Regions from separate parts of the Pseudomonas sp. 1L-C-7-B-C1 genome, predicted to be linked through region 3. Evidence: predicted binding sites of a transcription regulator. Region 3 holds the regulator's gene; each other region holds the start of a gene.
What was found. Region 3 encodes FliA, which starts transcription of late flagellar genes. Its sites were predicted from a motif close to CTAAAGTTTNNNNNNNNNNNGCCGNTAA; they were not measured.
Positions count from the first base shown of each region.

Region 1: AC0Z8Z_RS23740 (methyl-accepting chemotaxis protein) is a predicted target of FliA. The motif match lies at 2,190-2,217, and genes of this name have one in related genera.
Region 2: AC0Z8Z_RS18610 (methyl-accepting chemotaxis protein) is a predicted target of FliA. The motif match lies at 2,185-2,212, and genes of this name have one in related genera.
Region 4: AC0Z8Z_RS01110 (methyl-accepting chemotaxis protein) is a predicted target of FliA. The motif match lies at 1,310-1,337, and genes of this name have one in related genera.

Region 1 is NZ_JBXAWH010000018.1:13,826-17,413, forward strand. It holds gene AC0Z8Z_RS23735 (urea transporter) at 1-287, opposite strand, end outside; gene AC0Z8Z_RS23740 (methyl-accepting chemotaxis protein) at 443-2,074, opposite strand; gene AC0Z8Z_RS23745 (response regulator) at 2,617-3,015, shown strand; gene AC0Z8Z_RS23750 (TetR/AcrR family transcriptional regulator) at 3,019-3,588, opposite strand, start outside.
Region 2 is NZ_JBXAWH010000012.1:59,492-63,079, reverse strand. It holds gene AC0Z8Z_RS18615 (sensor domain-containing diguanylate cyclase) at 170-1,978, opposite strand; gene AC0Z8Z_RS18610 (methyl-accepting chemotaxis protein) at 2,346-3,588, shown strand, end outside.
Region 3 is NZ_JBXAWH010000015.1:8,238-11,825, forward strand. It holds gene AC0Z8Z_RS21630 (chemotaxis protein CheA) at 1-464, opposite strand, end outside; gene AC0Z8Z_RS21635 (protein phosphatase CheZ) at 609-1,397, opposite strand; gene AC0Z8Z_RS21640 (chemotaxis response regulator CheY) at 1,417-1,791, opposite strand; gene fliA (RNA polymerase sigma factor FliA) at 2,032-2,775, opposite strand; gene fleN (flagellar synthesis regulator FleN) at 2,772-3,588, opposite strand, start outside.
Region 4 is NZ_JBXAWH010000001.1:245,376-248,963, reverse strand. It holds gene AC0Z8Z_RS01115 (TonB-dependent siderophore receptor) at 1-1,167, opposite strand, end outside; gene AC0Z8Z_RS01110 (methyl-accepting chemotaxis protein) at 1,384-3,180, shown strand; gene AC0Z8Z_RS01105 (protease inhibitor I42 family protein) at 3,268-3,588, opposite strand, start outside.

The sequences.
Region 1 (3,588 bases), on a different contig from region 3:
CATTCGACCTGAGAACCGATCAGCAGCCCGAGCAAGATGCCGTTGTAGCTATAGAGCCCGTCTTGGCGCCGGCTTTTCGAGTAGCCGCGACGTTGCGCCGTGAGCAAACCGGCGACGGCACCCAGCAGCGCGCCGCCCAGGGAGGAGGGCGCGCTGATCAGAATCGCCAACAGACAGAAAACCCCGCAGACGGGGCTGCGTTGCAGCAGCACCTGACTGAACCCGTTGAGCAGGGCTTCGGCCCAGTCGGGGCAGTGGTGGGGGGATGCAGTGGGAATGGTTGGCATATATGTATTCAATAGTTTTAGTTATTGTATACATAATGACTTGAGGTACGTAGCTCAGCAAGGTTGTAGGCAAGCTACATCCGCTTCATCGCCACTCTCGCTGACACACCGCATATCCCTGTGGGACCGGCTTCAGCCGGGAAGGCGTCAGTTGCTTAAACCCGAAACTGCCGCAACAACCCATTCAGCTGTTCACTCAACCCCTTGAGCTGATGGCTCGCCGCGCTGGACTGTTCCGCCGCCACCGCCGTGCTCTGGGACAACTGCGCCGCCTGAGTGACGTTCTGGTTGATGTCTTCCACCACATGGGATTGCTCAAGGGTCGCGCTGGCGATGGAGGCGTTGAGGCCGTTGAGGTTGCGCAGCGCCTGGCTGATCGAGGTCAGGCTTTTGCCGGCCAGATTGGCCTGCTCGATGGTCAGCTGCGACGAACGACTGCTGTCGGCGATCACTTTCACCGCCGCATCCGAATGCGCCTGCAGGCGCTCGATCATCGCCTGGATTTCCGCCGTGGATTTCTGCGTGCGCTGGGCCAGCAGGCGTACTTCGTCTGCCACTACGGCGAAACCACGGCCGTGATCACCGGCGCGGGCGGCTTCGATGGCGGCGTTGAGCGCCAGCAGGTTGGTCTGCTCGGCAATTGAACTGATCACCTCCAGCACGCCGCCGATTTGCGTGCTTTCGCTGGCCAGTGTGCGAATCACTTCCACAGCCTGATCGATCGTCCCGGACAGGTGCCCGATCTGCCTCAGGCTGCTGTCGATGTTGGCCTGACCCTGCTGCGCCTGGGACTCGGCGTTGCGCATCTCGCTGGCGGCGTGCTCGGCGTTCTTCGCTACGTCCTGCACGCCGTAAGTGACCTCATTGACCGCCGTCGCCACCTGCTCCATCTGCAACGACTGCTGCTGGCTGCGTTCCTGGGCTTGTATCGCATTGCTGCCCAGCTCACTGGACGCCTGACCAAGGCCGACGGCCGAGGATTGCAACTCGCTGACCACGCCACGCAGCTTGGCGGTAAACGCGTTGAAGTGCCGGGCCAGTTGGGTGACTTCGTCGTTGCCCTGAGTTGCCAGGGTGCGGGTCAGGTCGCTTTCCCCGCTGGCAATGTTGGCCATCGCCTCGACGGTGGCCTTGAGCGGGCCGGCGATGCTGCGCGCGATCAGAATCAACAGCAGCGCCATGACCAGAATGATCCCGGCACTGATCGACAGCGCCTTGACCACCTGCTTGTAGAACTCGGCCTGCACGTCATCGATGTAGACGCCTGAGCCGATGATCCAGCCCCACGGCGCGAACAGCGAAATGTAGGAGGTCTTGCCCACCGCGTCAGTGGCGCCGGGCTTGGGCCAGCGGTAGTTGACCATGCCGGCGCCTTTGGCCTTGGCCAGTGTCAACATCTCGTTGAAGACCTGAAAGCCGTCCGGGTCTTTGATGCCGGACAGGTCTTGGCCCACCAGCTTGGGGTTGGCCGGGTGCATGATCATCACCGGGCGCAGGTCGTTGATCCAGAAGTAGTCGGTCTGGTTGTAGCGCAGCCCGCGAATGGCATCCATCGCCTGCTGCTGCGCTTGTTCGCGGGTGAGGGTCCCGGCGGTTTCCAGGCCATGGTAGAAGTCGAGCAGGCCGCTGGCGGTCTGCACCACGTGCATGGTCTTGATGGTTTTGGCTTCATACAGATCGTCGTGGATCTGCTTGAGCATCGCCGCCGCCAGTGTAAACAGCATCACCACGGCGACGATGAGAATCAGCCACAAACGCCGGCTGATCGAGAGATTGCGCATATTCATGATCGTCACTCCGCTTCTTTATTCTTCTTGTCCGGGCAGGCCGCCCTGTCAGCGCTTGCACGACAGCGCATTGACCCGCGCCCTTTAACGAAGGGAAGCCACGGTGTCATTAAGCGTCTCGGCCTGACCGGTATAAACCTGAGCGTGGACGCAGGCAACTGACACAGGTATAGCGAAAGGCTTACACGACCTGAGGAACTTGGCTCTAGGTTGTAACACGCGCTCGCGGTACATTGGATCCATCAACTGCAGCAACGGATCGCTGCAGGATCAAGGACGATCGACCGTTGCCAGGCATTGGCGGCCAACAGGAAGTTGGACGGTGTTGCACAAACCCGCTTCGGCGGGTTTTTTATTGCCTGCGATTTGGCGAACACCCTTGTGTACCCATTCATTTGCCGAATCTGTACAACGTTTCGACCAAATGTTGCTTCCCGATGGAATTTCCGGCGCTTGCGCCGCTCACAGTACGGACTACACCCGAGTCCAGGACAGGGCCGGCCGGGCAGGCATGGGAAATAATTATTGTGGATGTGGCGCAAATGGCAGCAGACGTACCAAACATGGGACTCATTCTGGTGGTTGAGGACGAGCAAATCATTCGCGAGTTTGTGTGCGAGATCCTCGCTGATGAAGGCTTCGCCACCCATGCGATGGAGACTGCAGACGAGGCGGCGACGTACCTCGAAAGCAACTCGGGCGACGTGGCGCTCCTTCTCACCGATATCCTCATGCCGGGCAGCTTGAACGGTGCGGACCTTGCGAACCTGTCGAGCAACAAGTACCCGCACATTCCGATCCTGATCATGTCAGGTCATGAAACGCCAGAGAGCTCCGGTGTCGTAAATCCGGTCGAGTTCATCCGCAAGCCCTGGAGCTTCGGCCAGCTGTTACAAGGCGTGAACAGGGCCTTGGGCTACGACAAAGAAGAAAGCCAATGACCCTCAGCGGTCCGGCTCACAGCCCTTGAGTACCAGCCGGACGATGGTCTGCGCGGCGGCTTCGTAATCAGCGTCGTCCAGACTTGCTTTGCCCGTCACCGTGGAAATCTGCCAGTCGAAGTCGGCATAGGTCTGGGTTGCGGCCCAAATGCTGAACATCAGGTGATGGGGGTCGATCGGCGCAATCAGGCCGTCATCGATCCAGCCCTGAACGCATTCGATGTTGTGCCGGGCCTGCCCATTGAGTTGCTCAACTTGTTCGGGTGTCAGATGCGGCGCGCCGTGCATGATCTCGCTGGCAAACACCTTTGAGGCGAAGGGCAGGTCGCGAGAGATGCGGATCTTGGAGCGGATATAACGCGTCAACACGTCAGCGGGCACGCCCTCGCGATTGAATGGCGTGGACGCCTGCATGATCGGCTCGATGATGCTTTCGAGCACCTCGCGATACAGGTTGTCCTTGGACTTGAAGTAGTAATAGACGTTGGGCTTGGGCACACCCGCCTTGGCGGCGATGTCGCTGGTCTTGCTGGCGGCGAACCCCTTGTCGGCAAATTCCTCGCTGGCTGCGCG
Region 2 (3,588 bases), on a different contig from region 3:
CTTGATCGGGACAGGACCGGCATTGACCCCGACCGTGGGGCCGGCTTTGACGTCTTCTGTAGGACCGGCTTTAGCCGGGAAGGCGTCGGGGGTTACACCGCAGGATTGCGGGTGTTCACACCGGCCTCTTCCCGGCTGAAGCCGGTCCCACTCTGGAACCCGGCAAGGGTCACGCTGCTTCTATCACCTGATCCGTATCAGCCAGATCCGCATAAAGCTGCGCGTTCGACGGCTCAGGGGTGAACGTCAGCGCAATGTTCTGGCACTGCTCTCTGAGCTGTTTCAGCTTCAGCGGCCGGCTGAGGAAATACCCCTGCGCTTCCTCGCAGCCGAACTCACGCACCAGGCTCATGCAACGGAACGTTTCGACGCCTTCTGCGACGGTGCGATAGCCCAGCTCGCTGGCCAGGTGCAGCACGGATCGGGCAATGATGCGGTTGCGCGGGTTGCTCTCGAGGTCCGTGACCAGGGATTTGTCCAGCTTGAGGATATTGGCCGGGATTTCGTGCAAGTAGGCAAAGTTGCTGTACCCCGCCCCAAAATCGTCGATGGCCACGTCAACGCCCAACTCGCGAATACGAGTGAGCTGGGCAATGACGCGCTTGTCGGCACGAATCCACTCGCCTTCGGTGATCTCGACTTCCAGCCGTGACGGATGCACGTCATGCTGGTCGCACGCGCTCTGCAGCGTCAAGGCGATGTCCAGATCGACGAAGTCCAGCGGCGACAGGTTGAGCGACAGGCGTACATCCTCATCGATCCAGCCGCTGAGGTCAGTCAGGGCGCGGTCGATGACCCATCGGGTCACCGTGCTGATCCTGCCGGCGCTCTCTATCAGCGGAATGAATTCGCTTGGCCAGATCTTGCCCAGCATCGGATGGGTCCAGCGAATCAACGCCTCGACGCTGAGCAGACCGCCATCCTGCAGGCTGAAACGTGGCTGGTACTCCAGATAGATGTCGCCACTGACCAGTGCCTCAGCGAGTTCGTTAAGCAGCGTCAACGCACGACGCTGGGCGCAGTCTTCGGCCTCGTCGTAGGCGGCCCACTGAACCTGTCGATAAAACGCCATCCCCGCCGCGTGGGTCGCCTTGCCCATGAGCGCCGCAGCGGACTGATCGCCCTTGTCGCAGCAAGCCAGGCCCACCGACACCTGCTGGTGAGTAAAGGGCTCGGTGATCAGCGCCAGCAGCAGGCGAACCAGCTCATCCCGACGATGCCGCTCGCAGCTCATCTGCAGGCAGAAATCCAGCTCGCTGACGTGATAAAGCTCGGCGATGCCGTCCAGACGCCGACGCAGGCAGTGGGCCATGTCCCGGCGCTTGTGCTGGGCGTCCAGATTACTGGTGACGCTGACATCCGCGGCGCTCGCGACCGGGTGGGTACGGATCACCACCATCAGTCGCACATGACTGTCGGTCGACGCGATGCCTTGGGTATCCAGCAAGAACTGCTGCAAATTGGGCAACTGGCTGACCGGGTTGCGGTAGCGCATCCACTGGCACTGTTCCACCTGCGCCATGACCAACTGCGCAAAATCCTGGAGGGCGTCGAGTTCCGCAGGTTGCAACTCACGAGGCACCTGGTCGATCAGGCAGAAACTGCCGAGCACATCGCCGTGCTGATTGCACAGCGGCGCGCCGGCGTAGAAGCGAATGCCGCCCGGGGCAGTGACCAGCGGGTTGTCGGCGAAGCGCGGGTCGAGACTGGCATCGTCGACCACCATGATCCCGGCGTTCTGGATGGTGTAACGACAGAACGACTGTGCGATGGGCGTCTGGCTCGCGTCGAAGCCCACCCGGCCGGGAAACCACTGGCGATCTTTCTCCACCAGCGAGACCAGCACCGTCGGCATGCCGAACTGGGCAGCGGCCAGGCGGCAGAGCCGATCAAAGTTCTCGTTATGGGCCGTTTCCAGCCATTGCAAAGCGTGAACCGCGGACAGGCGCTTCTGCTCAATTTGCAGCGAACAGTTCATGGCCTGCGCCCTCGGTTTTAAAAATACGGATTGAATGATATCTCATGGCCACTACTGCCGACACTCCTACATGACGGAAGGTGCAGAGCAGTGATAACAGCCTAAGAACAGACTTCGGCCGAGTTGAGAAAAGTGATATCACAAAGACATCAGTTAATCGATTCAGTTCCAAAACTATACATAAATAAAGTTTTGTACAAGTTTTAATAAAGTTAATACGATCAGCGCCGACAGATGGATCAGAGCGACCCGCAGCCAGCCATAACGCTTCCTGCGAAAACGTCGTCAACACCGCTGAATCCCGAGAAAAAGGACCGTTCTCACCGACAACAACCCAAGCGCCCCGCTCCGGGGCTTTGAGAACAGCATGAATATTCTTGCCCCTGCCGTGTACCTGACCAACCGCCTGCGCTTCCCTGCCAAGTTCGCGCTGCTCGCCATCATCGTTTTGCTCCCATTGGCCCTTCTGGGCACGCGCCTGCTGCATCAGCTGAACGCCAGCATCGATAATATCCACTCCGAGCAAGTCGGCCAGCGCTATCTGATGGACGTTACCCCGGTGTTGCGCCTGTCGATGCTGCAACGGGCATTGACCAATCGCCTCCTTAGTGGCGACCAGACAGCCCAACCTGATCTTGCCGCCAACCAGGCCAAACTGCTGGAAGCGTTCACCAAACTTGAGACCACCGACCGCCAGCTGGGTGCACAGCTCGAGACCGGTGATCGCGTGCAGCGCTTGCGTTCCGGGGCCGAAGGGTTGATCAGCCAGACCAAAACCGGGGCCGATCAGGCGACCCTGTTTGACGCATGGAGCGATCAGATGACCCAGACGCTGAATTTTATCTACTTCGTCTCCGCCACCTCCGGGATGGTGCTCGACGAGGACTACGCCTCGCTGTTCCTGATCGATCAAAGCACCCTGCGTCTGCCGCGCCAGATCAACGTGGTCGGGCAGTTGCGCGGCCTGGCGAGTGGTCTGCACGAAGGTCAGCCGCTCACGGACACCCTCCGTGGCACGATCAAATCGCTGCTCAAGCAAGAAGCGCAGATTCGCCAGGAGCTGCTGCAGAGTCTCAGCCTGCTGCGACGTCAGGAACCGGCCCTTGCTGATCGCATTCAGTCCCCCGTAAGCAGCGGGCTCTCCAGCCTCGACAGCTTTCGCAGCGACCTGCAAACCCTGGTCACCTCACCGGAAAACACCATCACCGGCATGCAGGGGCTGCCGGCCAAAGGCAACGCGGTGGTCGCCGAGCTGTACAAGGCGCAGGACGCGTTGCAAGACGAGCTCTCCGCGATACTGGATAAACGACTGGGCGAGAAGTCAGCCGAACGCGCCGCCATGCTGGCCATGTTCGCCATCGCCGGGCTGTTGCTGATTTACGCCTTCAGCGGGATCTACAGTGCCATGCGTCGAGCCATGGAAGACATGTTGAGCGCCACCCGCCGCATCGCCCAGGGCGATCTCACTGCACGTGTCAATGTCGTCGGCAAAGATGAAATGGCCGACATCGGCACCGGCTTGAATCACATGGTCCAGGCCTTTGGCGAGTCCCTGGCTCAGGTCGAGCGCAGTTCGAGTTCGGTGTCCGACGCAGCGACTCGCCTGACTG
Region 3 (3,588 bases):
TCGGTGATGTCTTCGGACGGCGCTTCAGCGACCGGCTCTTCAACCACCGGTGCTGCAGCGATTTCTTCAGCCGAGGCCGGCTCCGCCAGGCGTGCCAGCGCGGCCAGCAGTTCAGGTGTGGCCGGGGTGACGGCGGAACGCTCGCGCACCTGACCGAACATGCTGTTGACGGTATCGAGTGCTTCGAGCACCACGTCCATGAGCTCCGAGTCAACGCGACGTTCACCCTTGCGCAGGATGTCGAACACGTTCTCGGCAATGTGACAGCATTCAACCAGCTCGTTGAGCTGGAGGAAGCCGGCGCCCCCTTTTACAGTGTGAAAACCGCGAAAAATTGCATTGAGCAGGTCCGCATCATCTGGCCGGCTTTCCAGCTCGACCAACTGCTCTGACAACAGCTCGAGAATCTCGCCGGCCTCTACCAGAAAATCCTGAAGGATTTCTTCATCGGCGCCGAAGCTCATTGGGGGGTGCTCCTAAAATTAACCGTCAAACCGATCCGGAGGCTGCACTGACGGCCTGCGCGCATTGCTTTCGTCGAAGCATTGGCGCGCGGGTCCAGCAGCCACTTTCACAGAAAACCTGAAGTCCGAAACAGAGTGACCGAATCAGAATCCGAGGCTGGATAGCAGATCGTCAACATCATCCTGTCCGGATACAACGTCTTCACGTTTATCGGCATGAATCTGCGGACCTTCACCCTTGGAGTGAAGTTTTTCTTGTTCTTTTTGCTGACGGAACACTTCCTGGTCGTGCTCGATGCCCGCGAAGCGGTCCACCTGGCTCGCCATGAGCACCAGCTTGAGCAGGTTGCGCTCGACTTCGGTGACCAGCGTGGTCACGCGCTTGATTACCTGACCGGTGAGGTCCTGGTAATCCTGGGCCAGCAGAATGTCGTTCAGATGCGCAGAGACCTCGGTGGTCTCCTTCTCGCTGCGGGTCAGGAACACATCGACGCGGCGGGCCAGATCACGAAACTCTTCGGCGCTGATCTCGCGGCGCATGAAGCGTCCCCAATCGGCGCTCAACGACTTGGCGTCGTCAGTCAGCCCGTGCATTAGCGGCGTGCTCAGCTCCACCAGGTCCATCGTCCGGTTGGCCGCGTTTTCGGTCAGCCTGACCACGTACGACAGCCGCTCGGTGGCGTCGGTGATCTGGGAGACCTCCTCGGCCTGCGGCATGTTCGGGTCGATCTGGAAGTTGACGATCGCGCTGTGCAGCTCGCGCGTCAATTTGCCGACTTCCTGATACAGGCCACGGTCGCGGGTCTGGTTAAGCTCATGGATCAGTTGCACGGCGTCGCCGAACTTGCCTTTTTCAAGGCTCGCGACCAGCTCTTGTGCGTGTTTCTTCAGGGTTGACTCAAAGTCACCCATTGTCGAATCTTTGGAATCCATAGCGCCCTCGCAGCGGACATCAGCTATTGACGCGCTCGAATATCTTTTCGATTTTCTCTTTGAGCACTTGCGCGGTGAACGGCTTCACCACGTAGCCGTTCACACCGGCCTGAGCGGCTTCGATGATCTGCTCACGCTTGGCTTCGGCAGTGACCATCAGCACCGGCAGGCTGCGCAGACGCTCGTCGGCACGCACCTGACGCAACAGGTCGATGCCGGACATGCCCGGCATGTTCCAGTCAGTGACGAGGAAGTCAAAGGCGCCGCTTTGCAGCATCGGCAATGCGGTGAGTCCGTCATCAGCTTCGGCCGTGTTGGTGAACCCAAGGTCACGCAACAGGTTTTTTATGATCCGCCGCATCGTTGAGAAGTCATCAACGATGAGGATTTTCATGTTCTTGTCCAATTCGACCTCCAAGCAGTCTTTAACGCGTTCAGCACCTGAACGCGCATTCAATCAATACCGGCTGCGCCGAACATGAAAAGGGGTGGAATCGACCGGGACGAGCGCAGCGAAACCGGATCATCCACGACCCGGTTCGACCGACTCCTGCCATGTCTCTTTTGCTTCCCGCTCACGTCCTGCACAGCCGGTCTTACAAGCAACACGCAGGCCTCGCGGCCCGCGCCTGATTCAGGAACGTGCGCGCCACTCGCCAAGGCGACCGCGCAACCGCGCCGCGCATTGACTGTGCAGCTGGCTGACCCGCGACTCGCTGACACCCAGAACCTCACCGATTTCCTTGAGGTTCAGCTCTTCGTCGTAATACAGCGACAACACCAGGCGTTCACGTTCCGGCAAGTTGGCAATGGCCTCGGCCAGCGCAGCCTGGAAGCGCTCGTCTTCCAGATCCCGCGACGGTTCCAGGGACTGGCTTGCGCCGTCCTCGTGCAGCCCTTCGTGTTCGCCGTCCTGCAACAGGTCGTCGAAACTGAACAGTCGGCTGCCCAGGGTATCGTTCAGAATCCCGTAATAATCGTCGAGACTCATTTCAAGTTCGGCAGCAACCTCGTGATCTTTAGCGTCACGGCCGGTTTTTGCTTCGATTGAACGAATCGCGTCACTGACCATGCGCGTATTGCGGTGGACCGAGCGCGGTGCCCAGTCCCCCTTGCGCACTTCGTCGAGCATCGCGCCACGGATACGAATACCCGCGTACGTCTCGAAACTGGCCCCTTTGGTGGAGTCGTATTTGGTCGAGACCTCGAGCAAGCCAATCATGCCCGCCTGGATCAAATCCTCGACCTGCACGCTGGCCGGCAGACGCGCCAGCAAGTGGTAGGCGATTCGTTTGACCAGCGGGGCATAACGCTCGATCAGCTCATACTGGGAGTCTTTGGACGATTTGCTGTACATGCGATAGCCACTTGCTGTCATGAGACGGGCCCTGCGCTGGTTTGATGCACGAGGCGTTCTACGAAAAATTCCAGGTGACCGCGCGGGTTCGCCGGCAGCGGCCAGGTGTCGACTTTCTGTGCGATGGCCTTGAACGCCAGCGCGCATTTAGAACGCGGAAACGCTTCGTACACGGCGCGCTGCTTCTGCACGGCCTTGCGTACGCATTCGTCGTACGGCACGGCGCCTACATACTGCAGGGCCACGTCGAGAAAGCGGTCGGTGACCTTGGTCAGCTTGGCGAAGAGGTTGCGCCCTTCCTGCGGGCTCTGGGCCATGTTGGCCAGGACGCGGAAGCGGTTCATGCCGTAATCGCGGTTGAGCAGTTTGATCAGGGCGTAGGCGTCCGTGATCGACGTGGGCTCGTCGCACACCACCAGCAGCACTTCCTGGGCGGCGCGCACGAAGCTCACCACCGACTCGCCGATGCCGGCGGCGGTATCGATGACCAGCACGTCGAGGTTGTCGCCGATGTCACTGAACGCCTGAATCAGCCCGGCGTGTTGCGCCGGGGTCAGGTGGACCATGCTCTGGGTGCCCGACGCCGCCGGCACGATGCGGACGCCGCCCGGGCCTTGCAGCAGGACATCGCGGAGCTCGCACCGCCCTTCGATGACGTCAGCCAGGGTGCGTTTGGGGGTCAGCCCCAACAATACGTCGACGTTGGCCAGACCCAGATCGGCGTCCAGCAGCATGACGCGACGTCCCAGCTCGGCCAGCGCCAGTGAAAGATTCACTGAAACGTTGGTCTTGCCTACGCCACCTTTGCCACCGGTCACCGCGATAACCTGTACG
Region 4 (3,588 bases), on a different contig from region 3:
GGATTCGCGGTTGCGCTGGCGCGCAGCGTTGGCCCCAAAGGTGAGTTGATGCTCGCGACCGCCCAGCATGAAGGGCCCGCTCAGCGAGTAATCGCCGCTGAGTTCGAGGTTTTTGTCTTTGTACTTTGAGCCCAGCCCGCTGTAACCGGTGGGAGAGGCAGCGGAACTCAACATGTAGAACATCTCGGTGTCTTCGCGGTGCTCGGCGCCGGCGACGGTCAGCCTCGACTTCCAGTCGTTGGCGAAGGTGTGCTCCCACTCGGCAAACGCACGTTGCGTGTGAACGTCCCAATGCACCCACGGCTGGGAAATATTGGAATGGGTGCTGCTGTAATGAATGGCGTTGCCATTGCCGTCGGCCAACGGCAGTGCGCCCCAGCTTGAGCCATTGGCGTTGGTTTTCTGGTCCTCGTAACCAAGGGTCAGCGTGTCGCTGTCGCTCAGATCGAATGCCAGCAGGCCGCTGAAGATGTTCTTCTCGCGGGAGTAGCGATCAAGGTATGAGTTGCCGTTTTCGTTGGCGTAGATGACGCGCCCGCGGACGTTGCCCGAGTCGGTCAGGGGGCCGGAGACGTCGATGTCCACCCGGCGTTTGTCCCAGGAACCGGCGGTCACGTCGATCTTTGCCTGGGGATCGTAGGTCGGGCGTTTGCGGATGAAGTTGACCGTGGCCGAGGGGTTGCCGGCCCCGGACATCAAGCCGTTGGCGCCGTGTACGATATCGACCTGCTCGTAGGGCGCCAGGTCGATGTCGCCCACCAGCAAACCATTGGTCATCGGCATGGCCGTGCCGTCGTACTGGAAGTTGTTGATGTCGAAACCGCGCGCGGTGAAGTAGGTGCGGTCTGTTTCGACTTTCTGCACGTTGACGCCGGGGGTGCTGGTCAACACATCGCGGATGCTGTTGAGCTTGAAGTCATCCATTTGCTCGCGCTTGATGTTGGTCACGCCCTGGGGCGTTTCCTGGTTGGTCAGGTCCAGCCGAGTGGTGGTGCTGCTGGGTTTGCCCTGGTAGCCCTGCGGGTTGCCGGTGTCGCCATAAGTGACGGTTGACGTCACGTCGGTGGCGGGCAGGCTGACCGCTGTCTCTTCGGCATTCGCTGTGTTGAGCACGCTCAGGGCAATTAACGAAAGGGCCTTTGGGCAAAAGGGGAACGAGTGACGCATGGCGGGCAAAGCTCCGGCGAATGTTACAAATGGTGATGGTTCTCAATTATCAGGAAGTTACAATTGAGAATCAATGTCATTTATTCCTCGGGTTGGTGCTGGCTGTAACGCTGGCCATGATCGGGTGCCTTCACCCCCAGCATTAAAGCTTTCCCCCCGGCAGTCGAAACACCTTAATTCGCAACCCATTTCATTACTGGCACAGGGAACCGTGGCATGCATGCGTTCAAGGCGTTGTACGAGTCCGTCGAGAGGCAGTTTTTCAATTCTTTGACCAAGAAGTTGTCGAGCCTGTTTCTGATGGTGGTGGTGAGCGCCGTGGTGTATTGGGTGGCCGTGAGCATCCGCGCCGACGTGCTGTTGCAGTTGCGCAGCGCACAGTTGCCGGCGGAGACGCTAAGCATGATCGAGGGCAAGCTCGATGTGCTGAGCAACGTCATTCTCGGCAGCACGCTGTTCACCCTCTGTCTGGTCAGCTTCATGGTCTGGTATTTCCGGCACCTGATCGTTCGGCCGGTCACCCAGATGACCCAGGCGCTGGAAGGCATTGCCAATGGCGAGGGCGACCTGTCCAAAGACTTGCCGCTGTTGACCCACGATGAAATCCGCGTGCTGGCAAGCACCTGCAACCGGTTTCTTGCCAAGCAGCGGGAGATCATCAGCAGCGTCCAGGCGTTGACCGTGAACATTGCCGTGGAGTCTGCGCGGTCGTTGAAAAACATCAGCGACTCCAGCGACAGCGCGACCCATCAGGCACGCTTCGCCAAGGAAGTCATGGAGCAGAGCAACGACGCAGTGGGGCGGATTGCCGAGGTGTCCCGGCAGACCCAGGGCATTTCCGGGACCACCGCGCAAAACCTCAGCATGGCCCGCGACTCTTACACCGAACTGCTGGAAGTAACCGGCAACATCAGTGAGATTTCCAGCAGCCTTAATGAGTTCGGCACGCTGGTTTCGGCGCTGAACCAACGTTCGTCGAGCATCAAATCCATCGTCGGATTGATTCAACAGATCTCTTCCCAGACCAACCTTTTGGCGCTCAACGCGGCGATCGAAGCGGCGCGTGCAGGGGAGAGCGGGCGCGGTTTCGCGGTGGTTGCCGATGAAGTCCGGACCCTGGCCCAGAACGTCAGCCGCGCCACTGAGGACATTTCCCAGAACATCGACGCCATGTTGCTGGAAGTCAGTTCGACCCACGAGCAAACCACGCAGATCAGCCACAGCGCCCGGGAGACGCAGAAAGTGGTCGAGCGCGCGTCGGGGCATTTCGAAAGCATGATCGGCGACTTCGAATCCACTCACACCAAGCTGGAGGACATCGCCTCGCACATCCAGCAGTTCGCCGACAGCAACACCGGCATCAACGACCGCGTGACGCAGATTCATGCGGACAGCCAGTCGATTGACCAGCGCATGCAGCATTCCGCAACCGCCACCCGCGATCTGTCGGGCGTGGCGGAAAAGGTCCAGGCGCTGCTGGGACGGTTTGTCCTCGGGCACGGCGCGCTGGACGCTGGCATTACCCGCGCCAGTCACTGCCGCGACCGGCTCCAGGTACGCCTGGCCGCGCTGCAACGTGAGGGCGTCAACCTGTTCGATCAGAACTACAAACTGATTCCCGGTACCGACCCCAAGCAATACACGACCAGCTACACCGAACGCTTCGCGCAGATCTGTCAGGAAGAGTGTGACGCGCTCACTAAAGGCACGCGGGGCGGAAAGGTCACCTTCATCGTCGACAGCAAGGGTTACTGCCCGGTGAACAACAGCTGGGTGTCGAAAAAACCGACGGGCGACCGGGCTATTGACCTGCCGGTGTGCCGGAACAAGCGCATGTTCGCCGACCCCATCGGCCTGCGCGCAGCCGCTAACCAACAGCGCTTCCTGCTGCAAACCTACCTGCGCGACACCGGCGAGATCATGACCGAGATCGACGTGCCGTTCTTCTTCGAAGGCCGTCATTGGGGCAACTTGCGCATGGGCTTCGATGCTGCGCAGTTACTGGCCGAATGACAGAGGCTCACGCCAGTGCTCAGCGACTGAATAGCCCTTCGCCGGCACGGACGTTCCTGCGGGGGCGGCCGTGTCGTCAGCAGGCGATCAGTTCACCGTAATGACGCAATCGAAAGTGCGTTCCGGCGCCACTTCCGGCGCCCAAGGTTGCTGGTAGACCATCATGAGGTGACCCGAGCCCGGATTGGCCGCTCGGTAGCGCCAGACCGACTGACCGCCTTCACCCACCAGCCCTACATCCTTAGAAGCATTGAACACCTCAGGCCCGAGGCTGCTCAGGATGGACGGCGCGGGATTTTGCATCAGCCAGCGGTACCCGGTCGTGGGATTGCTGGGCAGCATCAGCATGAGGGTCTGGCCGGTTTTGAGGGTGAGGGGGCAGTCTTGCTGATCGTCCAGAGAGACAAT